Regions from separate parts of the Vibrio sp. 704 genome, predicted to be linked through region 2. Evidence: predicted binding sites of a transcription regulator. Region 2 holds the regulator's gene; each other region holds the start of a gene.
What was found. Region 2 encodes CRP, which controls carbon source genes, mostly activating them, when cyclic AMP is high. Its sites were predicted from a motif close to TGTGANNNNNNTCACA; they were not measured.

Region 1: recB (exodeoxyribonuclease V subunit beta) is a predicted target of CRP. The motif match lies at 2,005-2,020, and genes of this name have one in related genera.
Region 3: ectA (diaminobutyrate acetyltransferase) is a predicted target of CRP. The motif match lies at 2,057-2,072, and genes of this name have one in related genera.
Region 4: rppH (RNA pyrophosphohydrolase) is a predicted target of CRP. The motif match lies at 1,859-1,874, and genes of this name have one in related genera.

What each region holds. Positions count from the first base shown of each region.
Region 1 covers NZ_JAWOUH010000014.1:74,310-77,526, reverse strand. Annotated here, with positions in the region: gene recB (exodeoxyribonuclease V subunit beta) at 1-1,886, opposite strand, end outside; gene recC (exodeoxyribonuclease V subunit gamma) at 2,214-3,217, opposite strand, start outside.
Region 2 covers NZ_JAWOUH010000029.1:29,518-32,734, forward strand. Annotated here, with positions in the region: gene astD (succinylglutamate-semialdehyde dehydrogenase) at 1-426, shown strand, start outside; gene R7R24_RS22900 (DUF1338 domain-containing protein) at 675-1,466, shown strand; gene crp (cAMP-activated global transcriptional regulator CRP) at 1,603-2,235, opposite strand; gene R7R24_RS22910 (phosphoribulokinase) at 2,476-3,217, opposite strand, start outside.
Region 3 covers NZ_JAWOUH010000003.1:469,972-473,188, reverse strand. Annotated here, with positions in the region: gene R7R24_RS08180 (ectoine synthase) at 1-108, opposite strand, end outside; gene ectB (diaminobutyrate--2-oxoglutarate transaminase) at 123-1,388, opposite strand; gene ectA (diaminobutyrate acetyltransferase) at 1,423-1,956, opposite strand; gene R7R24_RS08165 (BCCT family transporter) at 2,271-3,217, opposite strand, start outside.
Region 4 covers NZ_JAWOUH010000010.1:134,202-137,418, reverse strand. Annotated here, with positions in the region: gene ptsP (phosphoenolpyruvate--protein phosphotransferase) at 1-1,181, opposite strand, end outside; gene rppH (RNA pyrophosphohydrolase) at 1,184-1,705, opposite strand; gene mutH (DNA mismatch repair endonuclease MutH) at 2,325-3,005, shown strand; gene R7R24_RS14975 (DUF6482 family protein) at 3,021-3,217, opposite strand, start outside.

The sequences.
Region 1 (3,217 bases), on a different contig from region 2:
CGCAGCGCACGATCATTTTCTGGAGTCAGCACCGCTTGCAGCAAACGCTGTAAATCCTGCGCCACTGAACTGGTAAACACACTGTCTCGGTTAGACAGGTACACGCTGGCAATGCCTTGGTCTGCCAGGGCTTGTTTGACCATTCGACCTTCACTACCTGTTCGAACCAACACCGCGATATCGCCCGCTTGAACCGCTTTCTGTTTTTCGCCATTCACCAGACACGCTTGCCCCTGTTGAGCCTGCGTCAAAATGGTTTGGATTTGGCTTGCGGTCGCCTCTGCCATTCGAGTCAAATACTCGCCTTTTGGTAGCGGTTTATCGTCCGCTTCTTGCAACCAATAAGTCAGCGCCGGTTGCTTTTGGCCACCCATAGTCCAAATGCGTTTTTCGGCATTGGGACTGTACTTAACGGGTAAGAACGGAATATCCGAATCATAGATAAATGGACTATCGGGCAAGGCAAACACTTGGTTCACCGCCTGCACCATATCTGCGCTAGAACGCCAGTTGGTTCCTAACGTGTAGTGGGCACTTACTTGGTTACGCGCTTTGATATAGGTGAAAATGTCTGCGCCACGAAAGCCATAAATCGCCTGCTTGGGGTCACCGATCATAAACAAACCACATTCCGGGTTGTTCAGATAAATACGGCTGAAAATACTGTATTGAAGCGGGTCGGTATCTTGAAACTCGTCAATCATTGCGACAGGATACAAAGTACGAATACGCGCCGCTAAAAGCTCGCTTTCGTCCGTATCGATAGAAGCAGAAAGTTGCGTCAGCAAATCATCGAAAGAGAGCCACTGTTTTTGATTTTTCGCGTTGGCCAGCATCACTCGACAATGCTCAATCGCATGCGCAAGCAGTGGCGCTTTTAAGCTGATTGGATTGGTAAGAAATGTTTCAATGGCTTCAAATACCGCATGCTGCGGCGCACTGCCTTTCGGTGTTTTTTCCAACAAGACGTTTTGCGCGAATTTCTCCAGCTTGTCTGGATAATCGTAACCTGTAGTTTCCGTTGCCGCCCAAGTGTTTACCACCTCCAACCACGTCGGCAGAGACTTTTTGGTATAGCTACGTTTGTTAATATCTGAATCTGAAATTAGCGTTAAGAAGTCATCTTGGCTTTCTCGCCACTGTGCTTTTAATTCATCAATTTTTTTCAGATTTTCAGTATGAAGATCAGCCAAACTGCCTTTCATTGCCGGAACAGAAAGGCTTAACGGCGCACCAGTTAAGTAATTGCTGATGTCAGACAATAACGCAGATGGAGAGCCCCATAGCTGGCGAATTTCTCCAGCCAAGGTAAATGGCAACGGGTAGAAATTGCGGCGCCAGTAATCGGCTACAACTTGCGCTTTTAGGTGACTTTCATCGGTCACAAACTCGTTATTAAATCGGCTGCCAGATTCAAACGCATTTTGCGTTAGCATACGTTGGCAAAAACCGTGAATGGTGTAGACCGCCGCCTCGTCCATCTGACGCTCTGCCTGCAATAAAATTTCTGCGGCTTGCTTGTGATCGTCAAACTCATTAAGCAAAGGTTGGATCACCGGATCGGAACTCTGTCCACGCGCAAACGCGATTCGCGCGTCATGGATCCTTGCCCTGATACGATCGCGTAATTCCGCAGTTGCCGCTTCGGTAAAGGTTACGACCAGAATTTGGTCGACTGTAAGCGGTACGCGATGTCGAGTTTCCTCGCAGCCGTGACCAAGCAAAAGGCGCAGATATAAACCTGCAATAGTGAAGGTTTTACCTGTACCTGCTGATGCCTCGATTAACCTCGCGCCATGCAGAGGAAACGTCATCGGTTCTAGTGGCGTTGGTTGAGGTTGCTCTGTGCGGTCTAACGTATGTAGAGGACACTCTGCACCTGACATTTGATCCATAACGCTGAATCTCTCCGGATTATTTACTAGGACGTATCACCTAATAAATGTGATCTATAGTTAAAAATTCTATTAATATGTTTAACAAGTTGGATAATTTAGAGCTTTGTGAGATCTTTCTCACGGTTATCCATAAGACGTACCGTTAGTATGCGCCCCACGAGATAAGCCAAACCTTTTTGGCGGCACAACTCAAATGAATTAAACAAAAGTATCATGGTCCCTCTGACCTTGTGGCCGTACAGCAAACGCCCTACAAAAAATAATGATTTTCTGGCGGCCACCCTACTCTTCCTTCTCTTTATCCAACTTTCTTTATCACGCTTTTACATCATCAGCGTCTTGAACCGCTAAGCGCGCACCTTGCAGTACTAATGCTGTCAGCACACGAACTTCTGAGGCCAACTCATCATTCCAAGCAGGCCAAATTCGAGAGATGTACGCATTATTGCCTTCGCCCGGGCTCATGAAACCATCATTGAATGCGTCAGCCATTTTCTTCAAAGATTTCTCTTCGTCATCGACCCACTGACCACGGCTAAAGCCCGCTTCAACACAAGCCAACGCCGTTTTCGGGAAATAAGGCAAAGGCTTAGTCATGCCTTCGAAGAATAAGCGAACTAATTCAGTCAGTAGATGTTTGGCATAATGCACATCGGCAATTTCTGGGTAGATCAAATGCAGCGCGCCTTCTTTACGATCGTAACCAATGATGTGGGTTTTCTTAGCATGACCCGACGCCGACATGGCAAGGTGATCGATCCACGCTGCAAGGTAATCCTGCGAGCGAATCTTACCGCTTCGATAGCGAATCAAACCGGATTGGTAGCATTGAGTTAGCCAACCAGTCAGGCGAACGTTTTTCTCTTCGCCTTCATTTCGCTCAAATAAGGAGTCAAACGTCAGGTCGATTTCCAAATCGTCTTGAGGCGCACCAGATAAAAACGCCAGTTTGTCCACCAGCTCTTCCGCCTGAACTCGGTTGGTTTCAAACTCGATATCACCAAACGCCCCCACCGGCAGTTTGCCTTGCGCGCGCTGTTGACTCATAAAGTGTTTAAGCACCTCTGTTTTTTTCTCAGGCTGCATCAATGTCGTTTCAAGCAAGGTTTCTAACAGCTCATCACGCATTTGATAACTTTCCAAACCACCTAAAACAAAGGGTTCGTCGTCTTCCATCACCGGCAGTGGCGGCTCAAAGATTACTTTTAAGCGACGATTGAAAAAATACTGCACCGGTAAGCGCCAGAAACGTTGCAACTCGACTAAGTCGAGCTCAAGTGGGAACGTCGCTCCTAACAGATAGTCGTCTAATGCACGAT
Region 2 (3,217 bases):
AGCTTGATTGAAGCGAAAGCAGGAGAGGCGGCGTTTGTTTCTCCAGGCATCATTGATGTAACGAACATTGCTGAGTTACCAGATGAAGAGTACTTCGGCCCACTTCTGCAAGTGGTGCGCTACGAAGGATTAGACAAAGCCGTGGCGCTAGCAAACGATACGCGCTTTGGCTTATCTGCTGGTTTGGTTTCAACCGACGACCAAGAATGGGAATACTTCGTTGACCACATTCGTGCAGGTATCGTGAACCGTAACCGCCAGCTCACTGGTGCAAGCGGTGATGCGCCATTTGGTGGTCCGGGGGCGTCGGGTAACTTGCGCCCAAGCGCTTACTACGCAGCAGATTACTGTGCGTACCCAATGGCATCAATGGAAGGTCAAGAGACTGTCTTGCCTGCAACATTGAGTCCAGGTGTAGCGCTATAAGTTTTAATAATAGAGTCGCAACTATGCATTGCGGCTCACCTTGCCGGCGCATCATTTAGGTATGGGTTGTAGTGATCGTTGGCAGAACACGAAAAGTGAGCAAAGACTCGGAAAAGCGTGTTGACTGACTGGCATTTACCGTCACAGGTTGATGGTTGCTCGTTCATTATTCTGGACAACTTTTGTTGTGAACGAGCAGCCAACTTCCGCTTACCTTTAAACTCTACATCTCGTAACAAGGAGTCGTTATGACGCCCGATGTGTTATTTGAATCGCTATGGCAAGATTACATTCAACGTCTTTGCCCTTCGGCGGCTAAAGTGCATCAGCTGCTTCAAGAAGATGAGCCTCTGATTAATGATCATATAGCTTTACGTACCTTCAATATCGCGCCTCTTGGTATTGAAACTCTAGCTAAGCCATTTGTAGCTATTGGTTACAAGGCGTGTGGTGATTACGTTTTCGAAAGCAAAAAGCTGATTGCTAAGCACTATGAGCACCCAGATCCGAAGCAACCTAAAGTATTTATTAGTGAGCTAAAAGTTGAAGAGTGCTCGCCTGAGCTACAAGAGATTGTGAAAAATTTGGTGGCACAAGTCGATGCTGACAAGCTGAACGATAGCGCATTCTTACATGGTGGACGCTTGTGGGATTTAAGCTTTGCTGATTACCAAACGTTGGCTAAAGAAAGTGAGTACGCATCTTGGCTTGCGGCGCATGGTTACGGAGCAAACCACTTCACGGTGAGCGTTAACCAACTCAATGAATATGAAGAAGTGAAGCAGGTAAACGATCATCTGCGTACCGCTGGGTTTACCATTAATGAAAATGGTGGTGAAGTGAAGGGCACTCCTGAGGTGTTGCTAGAGCAGTCATCGACCATGGCAGATAAAGTAGCGGTTCGTTTTAGCGAAGGCACTGAAATTATCCCTGGCGGGTTTTATGAATTTGCTAAGCGCTATCCGATGGAAAATGGTGATTTGTACCCAGGTTTCGTGGCCGCTTCAGCTGACAAAATCTTTGAAAGTACGAATGGCTAAGTTTTAGGGTTAACCTGTTAAGCTTACTCATTAGTGTTCGCTGCACCCTATCTCATTTGGTCATGAGTAAATAAAAAGCCACCAATGTTGCCATTGGTGGCTTTTATAATTTTGTTCGTGTCACTCTAGTTCGAGATTAACGAGTACCGTAAACCACGATGGTTTTACCGTGAGCAGAGATTAGGTTCTGCTCTTCTAGCATCTTCAAGATACGACCCACTGTCTCACGAGAACAGCCAACAATTTGACCGATTTCTTGACGAGTGATCTTGATTTGCATGCCGTCTGGGTGAGTCATTGCGTCTGGTTGTTTTGCAAGGTTCAGAAGCGTCTGAGCGATACGACCAGTTACGTCTAGGAACGCCAGGTCACCTACTTTTTGGCTAGTTACTTGAAGACGACGAGCCATCTGCGCAGAAAGGCGCATTAGGATGTCTGGGTTTACTTGGATAAGCTGACGGAACTTCTTGAAAGAAATTTCAGCAACTTCACAAGGAGATTTAGCACGAACCCAAGCTGTGCGCTCTTGGTCTTCCTCGAATAGACCAAGTTCACCAATAAAGTCTCCTTGGTTTAGGTAAGAAAGGATCATCTCCTTACCTTCTTCGTCTTTGATAAGAACCGCAACAGAACCTTTAACGATGTAGTACAAAGTTTCTGCCTTTTCGCCCGCGTGAATTAGCGTGCTCTTTGAAGGGTACTTATGAATATGACAGTGTGAAAGAAACCACTCTAATGTTGGGTCGGTTTGAGGTTTACCTAGAACCATAATATCTCACTTCCTCTGCAGGGTACGCTTGCGCTATCCATATTTTAGCTAAGCCTGAATTAGGCCTACTAGAATAAGAGCACTTTTTATATGCTGCAAGCTCTCTTGTGTTTCGGTAAGAAATAGTATCCTTTTTCGAAAACGATTTCTTGATTTTAATCGTGCCATGATTGAGATTTTGTAAGCAAAACTGTGCACATGATCACGGTATGAAAAGTAAACATCTTCGCAGGCAGGTTTTTAGCCAATTTTCCCTGTTTCGATGAGCTGTTGTAGGATAGGCCGAACTATGAGCTCCATTGCAAAGCTCATCTTACCGCCGGGTACGACAATCGTGTTGTGGCGTGACATGAATGAGCCATCAATCATGGCCAGCAGATATGGGAAGTCGACATTCTTGATACCGCGTAGGCGAATCACTACAAAACTCTCATCCAAACTAGGGATGCCTTTTGCATTAAGTGGGTTGGAAGTATCAACGGTCGGTACGCGCTGGAAGTTGATGTGAGTACGAGAAAACTGCGGAGTGATATAGTTGAGGTAATCGTCCATGGATCGCACGATTGAGTCCATTACCGCTTCACGCGAATGGCCGCGATCGCGAGTGTCACGTACGAATTTTTGTATCCACTCTAAGTTCACAATCGGCACCATGCCGATTAAGAAATCCACATGTTGAGCAACATTAACATCGCCATCGACCACGCCACCATGTAACCCTTCATAAAACAGCACGTCGCTGTTTTCGGGTAAGTCTTGCCACGGTGTAAACGTGCCTGGCATTTGATTGTAGGGAACCGCTTCGTCAAACGTGTGCAGATAACGGCGCACGCTGCCAGTACCATCATGCCCGAACTTACGGAAAAACTCTTCTAATCCCGGGAAGTCATTAGCTTGTGGGCCAAAATAGCTAATGTGTCGACCTTGCTCGCGGGCTTTGCGAATTTCGATGTCCATTTCTGGGCGAGTAAAGCGATGGAAG
Region 3 (3,217 bases), on a different contig from region 2:
AGAGAAACCCATGTTGTCGTCTTTCAACAACATGCGGACACTTTCCCAGTTATCCGAAACAACACGTCGTTCGCTGTTGCGGCATTCATCTAGAGTTCTGACGATCATAATTAAAATCCTTATTAAGATGCTTGTTTGAAATGTTTCGCAGCGATAGTCTCTACTGCATTTTCAAAGATGCTTAGTCCTTGATCTAGCTCTGATTCGCTGATGGTTAGTGGACAGAAGAACTTCACAACTTCATCGTCTGGACCCGCTGTCTCTATCACCATTCCATTCTCGAAACAGTTTTTCGCAATTTCAGATGCCATATCACCATTGATACATTCAATACCAACCATCATGCCGCGGCCTTTTTTCTGCACAAACATTTGTGGAAAGCGACGAACACAACGGTCAATAACAGCACTTACCTTGTCTGAACACTGCTTGATGTGTGTTTCAAAATCATCGTTTGCCCAGTAAATTTCTAGTGCTTTTGCAGCAGTAATAAAGGCGTGATTATTGCCACGGAACGTACCGTTATGCTCGCCTGGCTTCCACTGGTCAAGCTCAGGCTTAAGTAATACGACAGCCATCGGCAAACCGTAACCACCGATCGACTTCGATAGCGTCACGATATCCGGTTGGATACCAGACGGCTCGAAACTAAAGAAAGTACCGGTACGTCCGCAACCTGCTTGAATGTCATCGACAATCACAAGAATGTCATTGGCTTTACAGATTTTGCTCAAACGTTGTAACCACTCGTTTGAAGCAGCATTTAAACCACCTTCACCCTGCACAGTTTCAAGAAGTACAGCGGCTGGTTTATCCATACCTGCAGAGTTATCATTTAGCATGGTTTCGAACAGCGCGAGACCATCTACGCCAGCGTAACCTTCAAATGGAATACGAGTGACGTTACTTAGACTAGAACCGTTACCTTGTCTGTGATGCTGGTTACCCGTTGCAGCCAGTGCGCCAGCAGTACAACCATGGAAACCGTTAGTAAACGCAACGACGCTGTCGCGGCCTTTTACTTTTTTAGCCAGCTTCAATGCCGCCTCAACAGCGTTAGTACCTGTTGGGCCCGTAAACTGAACCTTGTAATCCAAGTTTCTTGGTTTAAGGATGTAAGTATCCAACGCTTCCAGAAACGATGCTTTCGCTTCTGAGTGCATATCCAAACCGTGAGTAATACCGTCCATTTCAATGTACTCAAGCAACGCTTGTTTTAGTACTGGATTGTTATGGCCGTAATTTAGAGATCCCGCTCCAGCAAGGAAGTCTAAGTATCGTTCACCTTGTTCTGTTTCTAGCCAGCAGCCTTTCGCTTTACGAAAAACGACCGGGAAATTGTTTGAATATGAGCGTACGTTGGATTCCTGCTTTTTGAAAATATCCATGATGAGACCGTTTTTAATTCCTATTGTTTGAGGATTATTTGAGAGGAATGCGATACAAATATTCTGTATCGTGTTTGCCTTTAAAGTGGGCTTCTTCATCCAAAAATGTGCTTACTTGGCCAGAATTGCCGTTCATCGCATCTAACTTTTTGAACAGTGCCCAAGAGGCTTTATTATCTTCCGTGATGGTAGTTTCTACCGATTTAACACCGCCTAATTCCTCTCGGGTGAGAAGTTCTTTCAACATGCGGAATGCTAAACCATGACCTCTAAAGCGAGGTGAGACTGCAACTTGCCAGACAAATAAAACGTCTTGCTCGTCTGGTTTCTGATAACCGGAAATGAAACCTGCGATTTCGCCTTTTTGCTCAACCAAAATACTGGTTTTGCTGAAATGCGTAGACTGTAGGAAATTGCAATAAGATGAGTTCATGTCCAATGGAGGACAGTCTGCAATCAAGCTGTAAATGTCGTCACCATCAGAGATTTTAGGCTCACGAAAAATCCATTTTTTACTTGAGTCTTCTCCAATCTCTGGATAAAGGACCCAAGGTGCTGATGTGATCATGTGAAAATACATATCCTTTGAGGTCTAATTAAATTTCCTTTTTATTATGGGCATCCCTCGCGACTAAAAATCAAATAATCCGCCTTTTTATCGGTATTTTTGTGATCTAGATCACAAAAATAAACCTATTAACCAAAAGTTAAAATAGTTTGAGGTCTAATTTATTAAATAGTCACCCAAATGCACAGTACAAAAAATAACCAGAATAAGACCGTTTTCCATGCTGTTCATTTCTCAGAGAAAAATAGAAATCCAAAAAAAAGCGGCATGCTTTCGCATACCGCTTTTATCAATAATTTAACTGCTGATACTAGTTATTTTGATTTCTTAGAAACCGCCTTTGGACGAGGTTCATCCATCAAACCTTTTATCAAAGATACCGTTGCAACAAGCAAAACAATAGTAAATGGTAAACCAGTCGTCACCGCCATTGCTTGAGCAGCAGCTAGACCACCACCCAACATCAATGCAATCGCAACCAAACCTTCAAACGTACACCAGAACACGCGTTGTGGCGTTGGTGCATCGACCTTACCGCCCGCAGCAATAGTATCAATAACCAGTGATCCTGAGTCAGAAGAGGTAATGAAGAACACCACGACTAAGATAATGCCGACAAAAGATGTTATCTCAGCCAATGGCATAACATCTAACATGGCAAAAAGTTTTAAAGGTAGTTCTGCGTTAAACACCGCCTCGTAGCCATCATTAACGTATTGGCTAATTGCGTTACCGCCAAAAGCCGTCATCCATAACACACAAACTGAAGATGGGATAAGAATAACGCAAATAATAAACTCACGAACCGAACGACCGCGAGACACACGTGCGATGAACATACCCACAAATGGTGACCAAGAAATCCACCACGCCCAGTAAAACGCCGTCCAGCCTTGAGAGTAATTCACATCCTCTCGTCCAAATGGCATAGATAAGGCAGGGATATTAGCTACATAGGAAACGATGTTCTCGAAGAAACCAGTTAAAATCGCAATCGTCGGGCCAACAACAATAACAAATAGCAATAGCAGCGCTGCAAGACCCATGTTGATTTCAGATAAGATTTTCACGCCCTTATCGAGTCCAGCCACAACAGAGATTAAAGCGAGCGCAGTAATACCAATAATCAATATAACCTGCGTGGTATTGGTCATTGGGACATCAAACAGGAAGTTCAAACCCGTTGCGGCTTGAGACGCACCGTAGCCTAACGATGTTGCTAAACCAAAAACCGTCGCTACAACTGCAAGAATATCGATAA
Region 4 (3,217 bases), on a different contig from region 2:
AAGATCTCACCCGTATAGCCGTCGACTATCCCGAGTTTGCCATTCACCACATCCGGATTAATGTTGGCGCCCATGACTGCAGGGACCCCAAGAGCTCGAGATAAAATGGCAGCGTGAGAGTTTGCGCCTCCCTCTAATGATACGACAGCTAACAAAAACTCTTTAGGTACAGAAGCGAGCAAGGTGGCAGTGAGTTCATTCGCCACCAAAATAATGGGACGATCAATTGCAGAATTTTCTTGCTCGCTGTTGTGCAGAAAATAGAGCAGCCTTTGCCCTAACTCTCGGATATCTTGCGCTCTTTCACGCATGTATACATCCGACATTCTGGCAAATCGATTCGAGTATGATTCTACAACTTGGCGTAACGCCCAGTCTGCCCTATCTCCTTTTTCAATCTGCTTCTTCAAATCACCGCGAAGCATCGGATCATTCAGTAAGTGAGTAAACAGATCGAAGATCGCCAGCGCATCTTTGTTGATTTCACTGTCCAGTTTTTTCCGCATACGGCGAAAGTCATTTAACGCTCGCTCTATGGCCACCAGTAGTGTCTCGTGCTCGCGTTCCTTATCTAACGTGGACGAAGGGAAAACATCCGATAAACTCGGCTGGGTATTGTCGAACCAAAACTCTCCAATCGCGACACCAGTAGACGCAGGCAAACCTTTTAATACCGTGGGTTTAGATGCTAACTGCCAATGCCCAAGATTCTGCGCATGTGCAATGAGCACCGCTAACTGAGCGGATAAAGTAACAAGAAACGATTCTTCCATTTCACTAAACAAGCGCGGTGTTTTTTGTTGGATCACCAACACACCTAAAACTTGTTTACGATGAATGATTGGAGTAGCTAAAAAAGAGTGGTAAATCTGTTCGCCGAGTTGAGGAAAGAATTTGAACTCGGGGTGTTTTGAGGCTTCGGCAAGGTTAAGGGGTTCAGCGCTTCGTTTTACCAACCCAACCAAGCCTTCATTGAAGTTGATATGAATACTATCACCTTCAAAAATAAGGCCTTGAGTTGCCATTAACTCAAGGCGCTGCATTTCTTCATTAGCAAGATAGATAGTACAGCACTCAGTACTAAGGGCAGCACAAGTCTCTTTCACCAATATATCGAATGCCAGATGCACATCATCGACCCTGGAGACTTTCTCAACTATTTCCCTTAGCTGACTGAGCATGATTATCCTCTACGTTGCTTTTTTCTTTTCCCTTTCGCTTTTCTCTCTCGAAAAGGCATGGCTAAGGATGCAAATTCTTTCATCGCTCGTCGATAAACATCTCGCTTGAAAGAAACAACTTGCCTAACTGGATACCAGTAACTTACCCAGCGCCAACCATCAAATTCAGGGGATTTTCCGCGTTGCATATTAATGCGAGACTCATCGCATTCTAATCTCAGCAGAAACCATTTCTGTTTTTGGCCGATACAAACAGGCTTGGAGTCCCAACGCACCAATCGCTTTGGTAGCTTATATCTTAACCAATGACGACTTGTTGCAATGATCTTAACGTCTTTTTTCGTTAAACCGACTTCTTCGTATAACTCCCTGAACATGGCTTGTTCAGGGGTTTCACCTTCGTCAATCCCACCTTGTGGAAATTGCCATGAGTGTTGCCCGTATCGTTTAGCCCAGAAGACCTGACCATGGTTATTACATATCACAATACCAACATTAAGTCGGTAACCATCGCCATCTATCACTGGCTAACCTCTATGAATAAATTTTTTATTACCGTGATTTTTCCACATATCCCCATTACTAGCAAACTTACTGATGTGATATGAGCAAGATTTATTACCTTTTCAGCATTTTTGGATATCTTTTAATCAAACCATACCTTATCAACACAAGAGTGAGACATTGCCCACATTTATTCACCTTTTCTGTGAATAACTTTGTGAAGAATTCAATTCAAATGAGTAATTCAGTTCAATCCCATCAAATGAAAAACAAATGAATAAACAAAAAAACAAACATAAAACATTGATAAAAAAGTATTTATTTTTAAAAATAACGATAATTCGATCTTCAATTTCTTGATGATCTTTTCACCAAACTCAGATCGGTCAAAGATCCACCAACAGGCTATTTATCCACACTTACCTGCTATTCGTTTAGATGATTACAACAAAATCAACCCCAAAAATGCATTTTAACCCCTGTTTATTCATACAGACCCCGTCAGGATCTTATCAATACCTCCTCCACCTGTGGATAAGTTATGAATTGATCGTTCTTACACCGCCTCGGTGAAATCTTAAACAGTAGATTTGGTCGGAGTTTGATAAACTATATTTTTTGTAATACCACCTTGTAACTATGAAACCAGAACCACAAACAGAAGCAGAGCTATTGGAACGAGCGCATGATATGGCAGGACTCAGTTTTGCTGAGTTGGCCGCCGAGGCGAATATGATTGTTCCTGAAAACTTAAAACGTGATAAAGGTTGGGTGGGTCAATTACTCGAATGGCACTTGGGCGCTCCAGCTGGCAGTAAACCTCAACAAGATTTCGCAAAACTAGGGATCGAGTTAAAAAGTATTCCGATCAGTTACTCTGGCAAACCTTTAGAAACAACCTTTGTTTCTGTGGCCCCCCTCACTGGTGTTCATGGTCTTACATGGGAAACAAGTCATGTTCGAAACAAGCTATCTCGTGTGCTTTGGGTACCCGTAGAAGGAGAACGAGAAATCCCACTCGCTGAAAGACGTGTGGGCAGTCCACTCATTTGGTCACCAGATGAAGAAGAAGAACGGATTTTGCGAAATGACTGGGAAGAGTTAATGGAGATGATCGTCTTGGGAAGATTTGATCAAATTTCCGCCAGACACGGAGAAGCGCTGCATCTTCGCCCTAAAGCCGCAAATGCAAAAGCGCTCACCGAAGCATACAACTCAAATGGTAAGCCGATGAAAACTCTGCCCCGAGGCTTTTACCTTAGAACACAGTTTACTGAACAGATCTTACTCAAGCACTACATTAACACTCAACCAGAATAAAACCATATCAGCTATTTAGTGCGTCACGAGCGATAACTCAATATCGCAGTACGAGGCTGCCTCTTCAGTGCCACATTCGTCATACGCATTGCGCAGCCTTAAATACGCTTTATCGACCCCTAGCCTCAATAGTTCTTCTTTTACTAAGTCTAGAGAGCCAAAATGTATCGGGTCTTCACCGTCTTTAATCGGCTCAAGTTGATGCTTGTACT